Regions from separate parts of the Streptomyces sp. NPDC029674 genome, predicted to be linked through region 1. Evidence: riboswitches for the same ligand, from Rfam matches in the RefSeq annotation. Region 1 holds a riboswitch; each other region holds the start of a gene.
The links. A riboswitch is a leader RNA that binds a small molecule or an ion and turns the genes downstream of it on or off. The one in region 1 is predicted to bind cobalamin.
Positions count from the first base shown of each region.

Region 2: it holds a riboswitch for cobalamin, as region 1 does, so the genes downstream of both, ACI2L3_RS03700 (ABC transporter substrate-binding protein) here and ACI2L3_RS28575 (energy-coupling factor ABC transporter permease) in region 1, are expected to answer to the same signal.
Region 3: it holds a riboswitch for cobalamin, as region 1 does, so the genes downstream of both, ACI2L3_RS36905 (cobalamin biosynthesis protein) here and ACI2L3_RS28575 (energy-coupling factor ABC transporter permease) in region 1, are expected to answer to the same signal.
Region 4: it holds a riboswitch for cobalamin, as region 1 does, so the genes downstream of both, ACI2L3_RS20030 (ABC transporter substrate-binding protein) here and ACI2L3_RS28575 (energy-coupling factor ABC transporter permease) in region 1, are expected to answer to the same signal.

Region 1 covers NZ_JBJDPY010000013.1:109,296-112,817, reverse strand. Annotated here, with positions in the region: gene ACI2L3_RS28580 (energy-coupling factor ABC transporter substrate-binding protein) at 1-118, opposite strand, end outside; gene ACI2L3_RS28575 (energy-coupling factor ABC transporter permease) at 118-828, opposite strand; cobalamin riboswitch at 858-1,042, opposite strand; gene ACI2L3_RS28570 (APH(3') family aminoglycoside O-phosphotransferase) at 1,160-1,990, opposite strand; gene ACI2L3_RS28565 (PTS ascorbate transporter subunit IIC) at 2,044-3,522, opposite strand, start outside.
Region 2 covers NZ_JBJDPY010000001.1:831,927-835,448, forward strand. Annotated here, with positions in the region: gene ACI2L3_RS03690 (ABC transporter ATP-binding protein) at 1-504, opposite strand, end outside; gene ACI2L3_RS03695 (FecCD family ABC transporter permease) at 501-1,532, opposite strand; gene ACI2L3_RS03700 (ABC transporter substrate-binding protein) at 1,529-2,491, opposite strand; cobalamin riboswitch at 2,535-2,685, opposite strand; gene ACI2L3_RS03705 (M67 family metallopeptidase) at 2,658-3,080, opposite strand; gene ACI2L3_RS03710 (amino acid permease) at 3,167-3,522, opposite strand, start outside.
Region 3 covers NZ_JBJDPY010000026.1:13,082-16,603, forward strand. Annotated here, with positions in the region: gene ACI2L3_RS36900 (cobyric acid synthase) at 1-1,282, opposite strand, end outside; gene ACI2L3_RS36905 (cobalamin biosynthesis protein) at 1,279-2,247, opposite strand; cobalamin riboswitch at 2,356-2,500, opposite strand; gene ACI2L3_RS36910 (hypothetical protein) at 2,608-2,832, opposite strand; gene ACI2L3_RS36915 (anion permease) at 2,845-3,522, opposite strand, start outside.
Region 4 covers NZ_JBJDPY010000007.1:436,977-440,498, reverse strand. Annotated here, with positions in the region: gene ACI2L3_RS20040 (helix-turn-helix domain-containing protein) at 1-834, shown strand, start outside; gene ACI2L3_RS20035 (VOC family protein) at 831-1,280, shown strand; cobalamin riboswitch at 1,325-1,510, shown strand; gene ACI2L3_RS20030 (ABC transporter substrate-binding protein) at 1,576-2,619, shown strand; gene ACI2L3_RS20025 (FecCD family ABC transporter permease) at 2,616-3,522, shown strand, end outside.

The DNA of each region.
Region 1 (3,522 bases):
CGTCGGCCCCCGCGAACGGCTCTTCCTCGTCGTCGCCGAGGCCGAGCGCCAGGGGCAGCACCGCGAGCGCGGCGACGATGAGGAGCAGCAGTGTGTTGATCTTCGCGTTCCGGCTCATCAGGCACTGGCCCCCGTCTGCGTCTCGGTCGTCGTGGTGGTCCCCTTGCGCTGCGGCAGTACGCCGAGGCGGGTGAGCTCGCCCTTGCTCGACTGCACGAGCAGGCGCATCACCAGGACGGTGAGCAGGCCTTCGCTGACCGCGAGGGGAATCTGGGTGACGGCGAAGATGCCGCCGAACTTGCCCAGGGCGCCCAGGAACCCGCTGCCGGGGTCGGGGAACGCCAGGGCCAGCTGGACGCTGGTGACGCAGTACGTGGTCAGGTCGGCGACGAACGCCCCGAAGAACACGGTGACCATGAGCGGCACGTCGTACCGCCTGAGGAGCCGGTAGACCGCGTAGCCCGCCCAGGGGCCGATGATCGCCATGGAGAAGACGTTGGCGCCCAGGGTGGTGAGTCCGCCGTGGGCGAGCAGCAGCGCCTGGAAGAGCAGGGTGATGGTGCCGAGCACCGTCATGATCGGCGGCCGGAACAGGATCGCCCCGAGCCCGGTCCCCGTCGGATGCGAGCAACTGCCCGTCACCGAAGGGATTTTCAACGCGGAAAGGACAAACGTGAAGGCCCCGGAGGCGCCGAGGAGCAGCGTGCTCTCCGGGTGTTCCTTGACCTCACGGGTCAGGGAGCGGACTCCGTGGACGACGAACGGCGCGGACGCTACGCCCCAGGCGATCGCGTGCGCCGGCGGGAGGAAACCCTCGGCTATGTGCATGGCTCAGCAGACCCTCTCCAGCACCTCGTGGATGGACAACGTGCCTTGGCCGGTCTCCTGGCTGACGGGTCGTACCGACCGGACTCCGCCTTCCCGGGTACGTGCGTACCCAGTGGCTGCCGCGAGGGCTGGAGCCGGACTTCCCGATCACAGTGGCGAGGGCCGCACCGGCATCACACCGGATTTCCCGAGCACCAAGGCGTGGTGACACTAGTGCGCAACTGATCTGCCTGACAACTTGCACGGCGGTCACGGCGGTGGCACACCCGAGCGCACACCACCACCGCGTACGCCCCTGCTCAGAGGCCGCCCGGCCGTCCGGCCCGCCCGGTCAGAAGAACTCGTCGAGCAGCCGGTAGAAGGCCAGCTTCCGGTCGTCGATCACGTCGGCCCCGGCTGCCGTCCGCTCCTCGTACCGCCGCAGGAACCGTTCGGCGTGCGCCGGTCCGAACCAGGGGTCCTCCTCGTGCGTCAGCTCCCGCAGCGCAATGGCGAGGTCGGTGTGCCGGTCCGCCCGGCCGAGCCGGACGACGTCGATGACTCCGGTGACGCGGCAGGTCGTCGGGTCGAGCAGGACGTTCTCCGGGGTGAGGTCGCCGTGGGCGACCACCGGGTCCTCCGCCGCCGGGCGGGTGCGGTGCAGTTCGTCGAGGAGGTGCTGCCCGGACCAGCCGGCGCGTTCGTCGTCGAGGTCGTCCAGGTCGATGAGATCGTCGGCGACGTTGCGTGCGGCCTGCTCCATGGTGACCGTCAGGCCGCGGTCGAACGGGCAGTCCGCCAGGGGCAGTCCGTGCAGGGCCGCGGCGAGGTCGGCGAGCGATTCCGCCACCGCGAACCGCTGTTCCGGAGGCCACTCGTCGGCGGCCGGCCTGCCGGGCACCGCCTCGGTCACCAGCCACGCCAGGCGGTCGTCGGCGCCGCGCTCGACGATGCGCGGCACGGGGATGCCCCGGCCGGCCAGCCAGGCGAGGCGGTCGGCCTCGCCCGCGAGTTCGGAGGGCGAGCCGTCGTGGGGGACGGGGGCCGTCTTCACGTACAACTCGGGTTCGGCGGCTCCGGCTCCGGCTCCGGTGAGGTGGTGCACCTCGGCGGCCGATGCGCCGTCCGTCGCGGAAGTCCATCGGTACGCGGCGTACCTCCGCCGCAGATCGCTGCTCATGATCGGCATCATGGCAGGCGGCTCCCTGCGGCCCCCACCCGATATTTCCGGCCGTTCTAGGCCCGGCCGGGCGGCGGAGGGGGCTTCGGCGCTCCGCGCGGGGCTGCGATCTTCGCGTACGCGGGCGCGGAGTCCCCGGAGGCCGTGTCGGCGGCCGGGGTGCGGGCCACGTCGTTCGGCGGCAGCAGCGCGTCGCGGTGGGCGCCGGGGTCCCAGCCGGTCTCCACGACCCGCTTCTGGACGACGATCGCGCCGAGCAGGACGGCCGCGCCGATCAGCAGCATCAGGACGATTCCGCCGGTCTCCCCCGTCTTGGCCGCGTAGCCGACGAGCGTGCCGAACCAGCCGAAGTCGGCGTCGCCGAAGGTCGTGTTCTCCTCGCCGAAGGCGCCGAGGACCTTCAGGAGCAGCGCGGGCAGGAAGGTGATGAGGACGCCGTTGACGAAGGCGCCGAGTGCCGCGCCGCGGCGGCCGCCGGTCGCGTTGCCGTAGACACCGGCCGCGCCGCCGGTGAAGAAGTGCGGGACCAGGCCGGGCAGCACGAGGGCGAGCCCGAAGGCCGGGTGGAAGATCCAGGCGAGCAGGCCGAGGCTGACGAGGCCGCCGACGAAGCTGCAGATGAAGCCGACGAGGACGGCGTTCTGCGCGTACGGGAAGACGATGGGCGCGTCGAGGGAGGGCACCGCGCCGGGCACGAGTCTCCGGGCGATGCCCTGGAAGGCGGGGACGAGTTCGCCGAGGATCGTGCGGACGCCGAAGAGGATCACGGCGACGGCGATGCCGAACTGCAGGCCCTGCATGACGGACTGCATGACGTAGTCGCCGACGCCGCTCGCACCCGCCGCGCCGCTCTCGCCGAAGGCCTTGAACGCCTCCTCCTTGCCGGCCTTCCCGAGGAAGACCAGCGACATGATGAGGTAGATCAGGACCATGGACAGGGCGGTCGCGACCATCGAGTCGCGCAGGAAGCGCAGCCCTTCGGGGAGGTTCATCTCCTCCGTGCTGCGGCTGCGGCGGCCCACCAACTGTCCGGTCGCGCCCGCCGCGATGTACCCGGCCGTCCCGAAGTGGCCGATGGCGACGCTGTCGTTGCCGGTGACGCGCTTGGTCCAGGGGTGCGCGAAGGCGGGCAGGGACACCAGCAGGATGCCGAGCAGTACGCCGCCGACGACGACCACGACCCACGACGACCGGCCCGCGACGGCAAGGACCATCGTCAACAGCGTTGCCATGAACAGCATGTGATGACCAGTCAGGAAGACGTACCGCAGCGGAGTGAAGCGGGCGAGGAGCAGGCTGACCGCGAAGCCGAGGATCATCAGCCAGGCGACGCGGGCGCCGTACTGCTCCTGTGCGATGCCGACGATGGCCTCATTGGTGGGGATCACGCCGTGCGCCCCGGTGGCGCCCTGGATCATGTCGCCGAGCGGGGCGAGGGCGCCGACGACGAGTGTCGCGCCCGCCCCGATCAGCAGGAAGCCGAGTGTCGCCTTGATGGCTCCCCCGACGATCTGCCCGGCGGGCTTCCGCAGGGC
Region 2 (3,522 bases), on a different contig from region 1:
GGGCTGCTGCACGAGGGCGCGGGCCACCAGGGCGCGCTGGCGCTCGCCGCCGGAGAGGGAGGGGAACGCGCGGTCGGCCAGCCCTTCGACGCCGACCCGGGCGAGGGCCGCCGTGACGAGCTCCTCGTCGGCCGCCGTGTCCGCCTCCCAGAACCGCTTGTGCGGGGAGCGGCCCATCGCGACGACCTGCCGGACGGTCAGCTCGAACGCCGCCTGCCCGTCCTGCGGGACCGTGGCGAGGCGCCGGGCACGCGCCTTCGGGGTCATGGCGTGCAGATCGTCGCCGTCGAGGAGGGCGCGGCCCGCGGTGGGGCGCAGCGTGCCGTACACGCAGCGGAGCAGCGTCGTCTTGCCGCTGCCGTTGGGGCCGACGACGCCGACGGTCTCGCCGGGGGCGGCGGTGAGGTCGACGGCGTCCACGAGGAGCCTGCCGTCGACCTCGTACGAGAGGCCTTCCGTGCGCAGCTCGCCGACGGGAGGGGCGGGGTTCACGCGAGGGTTCACGCGGATACTCCTTCGGTGCGCCGCCGCAGCAGCCACAGGAAGAACGGGCCGCCGGTCAGCGCGGTGAGCACGCCGACGGGGATGTCCTGCGGCGCGGCGACGGTGCGTGCGGCGAGGTCGGCGACGACCAGGAACACCGCTCCCATCAGCGCCACCACGGGGAGCAGCGCCCGGTGCGCGGCGCCGACGAGCATGCGGGCGGCGTGCGGCACCATCAGGCCGACGAAGCCGATGGCTCCGCTGTACGCGACGAGGACGCCGGTCAGGAGCGAGGCGAGGACGAAGACGCCGGCGCGGAAACGCGTGGCGTCCAGGCCGAGGACGGTGGCGCCCTCCTCGCCGGCGAGGAGCAGGTCGAGGGGGCGGGCCATGGTCATCAGGAGGGCCGTGCCGAGGACGAGGGTGGCGCAGGGCAGGGCGAGCATGTCCCAGCGGGCGCTGCCGAGGCCGCCGAGCGTCCAGTAGAGGACTTCTTGGAGGTGGTCCGCGCTGTCGGCGGTGACCAGGATGAGGCTGGTCAGCGCGGTCAGGATGTACGAGACGGCGACGCCCGCGAGGATCAGGCGCCCGGTGGCGAAACCGCCGCCACCGCTGCGGGCCAGGGTGTAGACGAGGATCAGGGAGAGCAGCGCGCCCGCGAAGGAGGCGGCCGGGATCGTGACGGTGGTGGACAGGGCCGCGCCGAGGCCGAAGACGCCGCCGAGGACGATCGCGCAGACCGCGCCGACGGAGGCGCCCGAGGAGACGCCGAGGAGGAACGGGTCGGCGAGGGGGTTGCGGACGAGGGCCTGGAGGACGGTGCCGATGACCGCGAGTCCGGCCCCCACGGTCGCCCCGAGCAGGACCCTGGGCAGGCGGACGTCGAGGACGATCGTCCGGAACGGGGAGGGTTCCGCCCGCCCCGTCAGGATCTGCAGGACGTCGGCCGTGGGGATGCGGACGGAGCCGAGGGCGAGACCGGCCACGAGCGCGACCGCGAGTGCCGCACAGAGCGTGGCCACGAGCGTGGCGCGGCGCAGGCGCTTCACAGCTGCGCCGCCAGCTTCCTCACCGCCTCGGGTGCTCGTACTCCCGTGACCATGTCGGAGAGCGGCAGGACCGCGAAGCGCTTGTTCTTGACGGCCGGGACGTCCTGGAGGGCCGGGTCCTCCAGGAGGCGCTTCTTCTTCTGGGCGACCGTCGTGGCGCCGTAGTCGAGGATCAGGATGGTGTCGGGCTTGCGCTCGACGACCTTCTCCCAGGACGCGTCGCTGAAGGACTTGTCCACGTCGCCGAAGACGTTGCGGCCGCCCGCCCGCGCGATGATGTCGTTGCCGATGCCGCGGCCGCCCGCCGTGAAGGCCGTCTTGTCGCCGCTGTCGTAGACGAAGACGGAGAGCGGCTTCCGGCCCTTCGCCTTCTTCGCTGTGGCGGCCAGTTCGCGCTTCGCCCCGCTCACCCACTTCTCGGCGCGCCCGCGCACGCCGAAGGTGGAGCCGACCTCGCGGACCTCCCGGTAGACGTCGTCCATGGAGACGGACTTCTTGGCGCAGCCCTCTACGTTGAGGCGGCTGTCGATGCCGGACTTGGCGAGCGCGGAGCGGCTGCGGCCGTCGCCGGCGAGGAAGGCGCTGGCGTATCCGCCGTAGACGAAGTCGGGGTTGGCGGAGAGCAGCTTCTCGTAGGAGGGGTACTCCTTGGCGAGCACGGGGATCGAGTCGTAGGCCTTCTCATACTTCGGGAGGACCTTGTCGTCGAGGTAGGCGGTGCCCGCGATGTGGTCCTTGAGGCCGAGTTCCAGCATCACTTCGGTGGTGTGCTGGTTCATGGTGACGGCGCGCTTCGGCGGTGCGTCGTACGTCGTCTTCACGCCGCAGTTGGTGACGGTGTACGGGAATCCGGCGGCCTTGGCGGCGGGCTTCGCGTCACCGCCGGAGTCCGTCGAGGAGCACGCGGCGAGCGGGACGAGCAGGGCCGCGGCGGCCAGGACACGTATCGGGCGGGACATGGCTGAGCTGCCTCCTCCAGGGGATTTCCGCGTCCCCTGCGTCGTGTGGAGGAAGGCGGCAGGTCAGTTCCTGACTCCCCCGCCCCGGCCGGGGTGGGGTCACAGTGGCGGGACCGTGCCGGGTTCGCACCGGCTTCCTGGGTCCTGCCGCCTTCATGAGTAAAGCTCAGTATGCCTGTACGACCTTTACCTCTTCCTCGGTGACCTCGCCGTCGACGATCCGGTACGAGCGGAACTGGAAGGGGCCCGCGTCGTCGGTGTCGGCCGTGGAGACCAGGACGTAGTGGGCGCCGGGCTCGTTGGCGTACGTGATGTCGGTGCGCGAGGGGTAGGCCTCGGTCGCGGTGTGCGAGTGGTAGATGATCACCGGCTCCTCGTCGCGGTCGTCGAGATCGCGGTAGAGCTTGAGCAGGTCGCCCGAGTCGAACTCGTAGAACGTGGGCGAGCGCGCGGCGTTCAGCATCGGGATGAACCGCTCGGGGCGGCCGGTGCCCGCCGGGCCCGCGACCATGCCGCACGCCTCGTCGGGGTGGTCCTGGCGCGCGTGCGCGACGATCTGGTCGTGGAGGGCCTGGGTGATGGTCAGCATGGCGTCAGGATAAGCAGAGGGGCACGTACGTACCGGAATGTGGTACGTACGTGCCCGAATGCTGGACAGCGGCCTTGGGGAGCCGGTCAGTCCTTGGAGACGCGGTCGCCGGCGCTCTCCTCGGAGAGGCCGATCTTCCGCTTGTTGAAGGCCGCGGCCTGCGGGTTGCGGCTCTTCAGGACCAGGTAGGAGATACCGAGGATCGCGGCCCACACCGGAGCGGCGTACAGCGAGATCCGCGCGTCCTTGTCGACGCCCATCATCACGATGACCATGCCGATGAAGAGCAGGGCGAACCAGCTGGTGTACGGGGCGCCCGGGGCCCGGAAGGTGGACTGCGGCAGCTCGCCGCGGTCGGCCTTGCGGCGGTAGCGGATCTGGCAGGCCAGGATCATGATCCAGGCCCACATGCCGGAGATGGTGGCGAAGGAGACGACGTAGT
Region 3 (3,522 bases), on a different contig from region 1:
GCGACCCGTGCCAGTGCGTGCCCCACACCTCGCCGACCCGGCAGCCGTCCAGGAAGGGTTCGCCGCCCGCCACCTCGGCGACGCCGTGATGGATCTCGTACCCCTCGACCGGCTCCCCGAGGGCCTCGCCCACCGGCCGGGCGAGGGTCTTCTCCCGGGCGAACCGCACCCGCACCGGCAGCAGCCCCAGCCCGTCGACGGATCCGGCCTTCGACTCCACGTCGTCCTCGATGTGCTCGCCGAGGACCTGGAAGCCGCCGCAGATCCCGAGCACGGGCCGCCCCTCGGCGGCCCGGCGCGCGAGGGCGTCCGCGAGCCCGCGCTCACGCAGCCACCGCAACGCCTTCACGGTCCCGCGCGTGCCCGGTACGACCACGAGGTCCGCGTCGACGAGCTCCTCCGCCCGGTCCACGAACCGCACGACGACACCGGGCTCGGCGGCCAGCGCGTCCACGTCCGTGAAGTTCGACATCAGCGGTACGGCGCACACGGCGACCCGCAGCACGTCCTCACCGACCGGCGGCGCCACCACGGACTCCCGGACCGCGCCCCGCAGGGAGACCCGCAGGCCGTCCTCCTCGTCGATGCCCAGCCCGTGCTGGAACGGCAGCACGCCGTACGTGCGCCGCCCGGTGAGCCCGAGCAGCATGTCGAGCCCGGGTTCGAGGAGGGAGACGTCCCCGCGGAACTTGTTCACCAGGTAGCCCGCGACGAGCTCCTGGTCGGCCGCGCTCAGCAGCGCCGTCGTCCCGAAGAACGACGCGAACACCCCGCCCCGGTCGATGTCCCCGACCACCAGGACGGGGAAGCGGGCGGCGCGCGCGATGCCCATGTTGACGATGTCGGTGCGCCGCAGGTTGATCTCGGCGGGACTCCCCGCGCCCTCACAGATCACGGCGTCATAGCTGCCCCGGAGCTCCTCCAGGCATCCCACGACGGTCTCCAGCAGTGCGGCCTGGCGCCCCCCGTGGTAGCCGCGCGCGCTCATCTCGCCCACCGGCTTGCCCATGAGCACGACCTGGCTGGAGCGGTCACCGCCGGGCTTGAGCAGCACGGGGTTCATCAGCGCGCTCGGCTCGACGCGGGCGGCCTGCGCCTGCATGGCCTGCGCACGGCCGATCTCGGCGCCCTCGCGGGTGACGAAGGAGTTGAGGGACATGTTCTGCGCCTTGAACGGCGCGACGGACACGCCCTTGCGGGTCAGCCACCGGCAGATGCCGGCGGTGACGACGCTCTTCCCGGCGTCGGAGGTGGTTCCGGCGACCAGCAGTCCACCGCTCATACGTCTCTCCCTGACTTGGCCGACCGCGACCTTGCCGACCGCAGTGTCCGGCGGGCGGCGACCGCGACGCCGAGAGCAAGCCAGCTCACCCGCCGGGACAGCTTCACGGCCCGCTCGATGTCTTCTACGCGCACGTCACGCCCGCCCCCGTTCAGCACGGGCCGGTGCTCGATCCGTCCGCCGTACGAGAGCGTCCCCCCGAGCCGGACCCCCAACGCCCCGGCGAAGGCGGCCTCGACGGGCCCGGCGTTCGGACTGGGGTGCTTCGCCGCGTCCGTACGCCAGGCGCTCAGCGCGCCCCGCCCCGAGTCCCCGGCGACCGCCGCGAGCACGGCGGTGAGCCGCGCCCCCGGCCACCCGAAGACGTCGTCGAGCCGGGCGGAGGCCCACCCGTAGCGCCGGTACCGGGACGACTTGTGCCCGACCATGGCGTCCAGCGTGTTCACGGCGCGGAAGGCGACGAGCCCCGGCACCCCGCCGAGGGCGCCCCACACGAGCGCCCCCACCACCGCGTCGGACGTGTTCTCGGCGACGGACTCCACGACGGCCCGCGCGATCCCGTCGGCGTCCAGCGCCTGCGGGTCCCGCCCGCACAGATGCGGCAGCCGCTCCCGCGCGACCTCGACGTCGCCGGCCTCCAGCGCCCCGCCGACGGCCCGCGCCTCCCGGCCGAGCGAGGTCCCGCCGACCACGGCCCAGGTCGCGGCGGCGGTCAGCGCCACCGAACCGGCGCGTGACCGGCGTACGAGGGAGGAGGCGAGGGCGGCGGCGCCCGCCGCGCCCCCGGCGCACACCACGGCGTGCAGCGCGCCCCACCCGCGGTGGTCGCGCCACAGCACCCGCTCGACGGCGCCCGCGGCACGTCCGAACGCGGCGACCGGATGGCCGCGGCGGGGATCGCCGAGCAGCAGGTCACCGAGGAGTCCGGCGGCGGCGCCGTACGCGAAGTCGCGATCGGCACTCATGGGCTCAGCCCGTCGCTTCACTGAGGAGGGAGCTCGTACTCAGGGAGGGAACCGGCAACGGGCGGCCGCGCATGGCGATATGTCCTCACTCAGGGTGTCCGCGCCCTGGTTCGACGTGATCGGTGGCGAGAGTTCCTGGCTCGCGGGGAGTGTCTCTCCCCGGTGACAGTGGCGGGACCGCGCCGGATTCGCACCGGCTTCCTCTTCTGCCGCCGTAGTTGGCCCCGGCAGTCCACCACGCCCCGCGAATGCCCGTCAACTCGCCGTTGACCTGCGGCGGGAGAGTGTGCGGAGCCCCACACACGACGGTGGGGCGCGGGACGCGCCAGCGCGTCCCGCACCCCACCCGAAAACGCTTCGTCAGGCGACGATCAGATAGATCCCGTACGCCACGGCCGCCGCGCACAGCGCGAAGCAGGCGTACGCGCCGGTGCGCGCCGCGGTCGCGGAGCCGCCGCCCGAGGTGGCCGCCGTCTCCTGCTTCGAGAGGCCGACGATGCCGAGGGTGAACAGGCCCACCAGGGCCACCGTCACCGCGAGGCTGACTCCGAAGACGGAGCCGAGAGCTGCCCAGTCGATGCTCATGGTGATCTGTCCTTATACCGTCGCGGGCCGGGCGGGGTCCGCCATGGCGCCGGTCGTGGTGGTGGTCGGGGCTCCGACGGTGGCCTTGAGGGGCTCGTCCGGGCCGGTCGAGGCGGCCATCGCGCCCGTCGGGGGCGGGGTGACGGCGGCGATCGCGGTGGTCACGACGCCCGCGGGCTCGGCGCCCGTGGCGTCGTCGGAGCGGATCTCGTCGTCGGTGACGTTGGTGTGGTCGACGGCGTTGCGCCGCGAGAGCACCCAGATGACGGCCGAGCCCGCGACCAGGAGCGCGGCGGTGACCGCGACGCCCCAGGGGCCCTGCTTGGTGAGGAACTCGGCGCCCGCGCCGACCAGGCCGGCGGCCGGCAGGGTCAGACCCCAGGCGACGAACATCCGGGTCGCGGTCGACCAGCGGACCACGCCGCCCTTGCGGCCGAGGCCCGCGCCCATCACGGCGCCGGAGCAGGACTGGGTGGTGGAGAGCGAGAAGCCCAGGTGCGAGGAGGCCAGGATGACCGTCGCGGCGCTGGTCTGGGCGGCGAAGCCCTGCTGCGGCTGGAGGTCGGTGAGGCCCTTGCCCATGGTGCGGATGATGCGCCAGCCACCGAGGTAGGTGCCGAGGGCGATGGCCACACCGGCCGAGACGATGACCCACATCGGGGGGTTCGCGCCGGGGTTCAGGACGCCGCC
Region 4 (3,522 bases), on a different contig from region 1:
CTCGACGGCATGGTCGTCTCCGCGGTCGGCTACCGCACCGCGGGACAGCGGCCCGCCCTGCACCGGGGCCTGCCGTCCCCGTATCTCACCGTGATCTTCTCGCTGGACGGGCCCATCGCCACCGGCGGCACCCCGGACCAGGCCACCGGGCCGGACGCCGCCCGCACCGACATCGTCGTGGGCGGCCTGCACCAGAGCCCCGCGTACGTCGTCCAGCCCGAGCACGAGGCGGGCATCCAGCTCGCCGTGCACCCCCTCGCGGCCCGCCCGCTCCTCGGCCTGCCCGCCGCCGCCCTTGCCGGACAGCTCGTTGTCGGCGGCACCGACGTCCTCGGCGACCGGGCCGCCGAGATCCGCGAGCGCCTGTGCGGCCTCGACCGCTGGGAGGACCGCTTCGCCCTCCTGTCGGAGTACCTGCGGCGGCGCGCGGCCGCGGACCGCGCCACCGGATCCGTACGCCCGGAGGTCGCCGAGGCCTGGGCGTGGCTGGCCCGGCACGGGGGCGCGGGCACCCTCGGCGGCCTGTCCCGGCACGTCGCGCTCAGCGAGCGCCGGCTGACCGCGCTGTTCCGCGCGGAGACCGGGCTCAGCCCCAAACAGGCCGCCCGCCTGATGCGTTTCCAGCACGCCAAGGACGCCGTGGTCCGCTCCGTCGCGGCGGGCGGTCCGCCGGACCTCGCCCGGGTCGCCGCCGACACCGGCTACTACGACCACTCGCACCTCGTCCGCGACTTCCGGCAGTACACGGAGGCGAGCCCCACCGGCTGGCTGGCCGAAGAGCGCCGGAATATCCAAGCCGGGGCGCACGGCGGAGGCGAAGAGTGGAAGACATGAACACCACACCTGAAACCACCCCCGACACGACACTCGAGATGACACCCGCCCCCGCCATCTGGCCGGCCCTCCAGGCCCAGGACGCCCCCGCGCTGATCGACTTCCTCGTCGGCACCGTCGGCTTCCTGCGCACCGCCGTCTACGAGGACGGCGGCCGCGTCGCCCACGCCCAGCTCGACTGGCCCGAGGGCGGCGGCATCATGCTCGGCTCGTACGACCCCGAGTCGGCCGCCGAGGCCTGCGGAGAGCCGGGCACGTCCGGCGCCTACGTCGTCACCGACCACGTGGACGCCCTGTACGCCCGCCTCACCGAGGCCGGCGTGAAGATCACCCGTGAGATCGAGGACAAGCCGTACGGCAGCCGCGAGTTCGGCATCGCGGACCCCGAGGGAAACCGCTGGTCCTTCGGGACCTACCGCGGCGAGCCGAGGCCCGGAGCGGGCTGAGGACCGGACCGGGCCGAGGCCCGGACCGGCCCCTTGAAGACGCGTGATAACTTGCGCAAGCCAGTCAAACCCACACCTGGGCCAGGGAATCCGGTGCGAATCCGGAACTGACGCGCAGCGGTGAGGGGGACGGGCGGGGCCACGGCCACTGGGTGTCTCCGGACGCCCGGGAAGGCGCCCCGCCCGGCCGATCCCGAGTCCGAAGACCTGCTGGCGCCTCCGCTCGCACACCGGGCGACGGAGGTCGTGACGCAGGCCAGGCTCCGCGTATGAGCCGTGACACCCAAGGGATCGCGTGTCCTCGACAGCCCGTATATCCGCCCTGCTCTGCACCTGCGTGCTCGCACTCACCGCGTGCGGCGACGGCTCCGGCTCCGCACGGAAGTCCGGGGGCGGGAAGGCCGACGGCTACCCCGTCACGGTCACCGCCTGCGGCAAGGACGCGAAGGTCGACGCGCCGCCGCAGCGGGCCGTCTCCCTCGACCAGGGTTCCACGGAGATCCTCCTCACCCTCGGCCTCGCCGACCGCATGGCGGGCACCGGCACCTGGACCGACCCGGTCCCGAAGAGCCTGGAGAAGGCCAACGCGAAGGTGGAGCGGCTCGCCGACCGCTACCCGTCGCTGGAGAAGGTCCTCGCCAAGGAGCCGGACTTCGTCAGCGCCTCCTTCCTCTACACGGTCGGCAAGGGCGGCGTCGCCGACCGCGCGAAGTTCACTGAACTCGGGGTCCCCGTCTACGTCTCGCCCACCGACTGCGCGGGCAAGGACAACGACGGCGCCGGCGACGGCAAACGCCTCAAGACCCTCACCATGGACACCGTCTACGGCGAGGTGCGCGACCTGGCGAAGGTGTTCCACGTCGAGAAGCGCGGCGAGAAACTGATCGCCGACCTGAAGCGCCGCGTCACGAAGGCGACGCGGGACATCGACAAGGCCGCCGCCTCCGACACCACGCTCCTGTACTGGTTCGCCAACTCCGACGCCCCGTACATGGCGGGCTGCTGCGGCGCGCCCGGCATCATCACCCGCGAGCTCGGCGCGAAGAACGTCTTCGACGACACGCGTGAGGAATGGCCCCAGATCAACTGGGAGACCGTCGCCGACCGCGACCCCGACGTCCTCGTCATCGGCGACCTCACCCGCAAGTCGCAGTCGGCCGAGAGCGCGGCCGCGAAGATCAAGTTCCTGGAGACCAACCCGGCGACCAAGAACCTGACCGCCGTGAAGAAGAAGCGGTACGTGCTGCTCAGCGGCCAGGCCATGAACCCCACGATCCGCACGGTCGACGGCATCGAGCAGGTCGCGGCAGGGCTGCGGAAGTTCGGGCTCGTCAAGTGACGGAGGCGGCACCCGTACTCGCCCCAGCGCCCACCCCCGTCTGGAAGGGGGTGCGGCACGGGCTGCTGTGGCTGGCCGGAGCCGCCGCGCTCGTCCTGTCCGTCTCCGTGGCCGTCACCATCGGCCCGGCGGACATCTCCGTGCCGGACGTATGGGCGACGGTCGCCGCCCACCTCGGCTGGGGCGACAGCCCGCTCACCCCGATCAGGGACGGCATCGTCTGGAACCTGCGGATGCCGCGCACCCTGCTCGCCGCGGTGTGCGGCGCGGGCCTCGCGGTCTGCGGGGCGGTCATGCAGTCCCTGCTCCGCAACCCCCTCGCCGACCCGTTCGTGCTCGGGGTCTCGTCCGGGGCGTCCACGGGAGCGGTCGCGGTCGTCGTCCTCGGCGTCGGCGGGGGAGTGGTGTCGGTCTCCGCGGGCGCCTTCGCGGGCGCGCTCTGCTCCTTCGCGCTGGTCCTGCTCCTCAGCCACACGCTGGGCGACACGACGGACCGCGTCGTGCTGTCCGGCGTGGCGGCCATGCAGCTGTTCTCCGCGCTCACGTCGTTCGTCGTCCTCACGGCGGGCGACGCGGAGACCACCCGCGGCATCCTCTTCTGGCTCCTCGGCTCGCTCAGCGGGATCGGCTGGACGGACGTCTGGCTGTGCGGGGCCGTGCTCGCGGTGGCGCTCGCCGTCTGCCTCGGCCACGCCCGCACGCTCGACGCCTTCGCGTTCGGCCCGGAGGCCGCGGCGGCGCTGGGTGTCCGGGTGGCCCGCACGCGGCTCGTCCTGCTCTGCACGACCGCTCTGCTCACCGCGGCCCTGGTCAGCTCGGCGGGCGCCATCGGCTTCGTCGGCCTCGTCCTGCCGCACGCGGCCCGCGCGGTCGTCGGCTCCGGCCACGCCCGGCTGCTCCCGG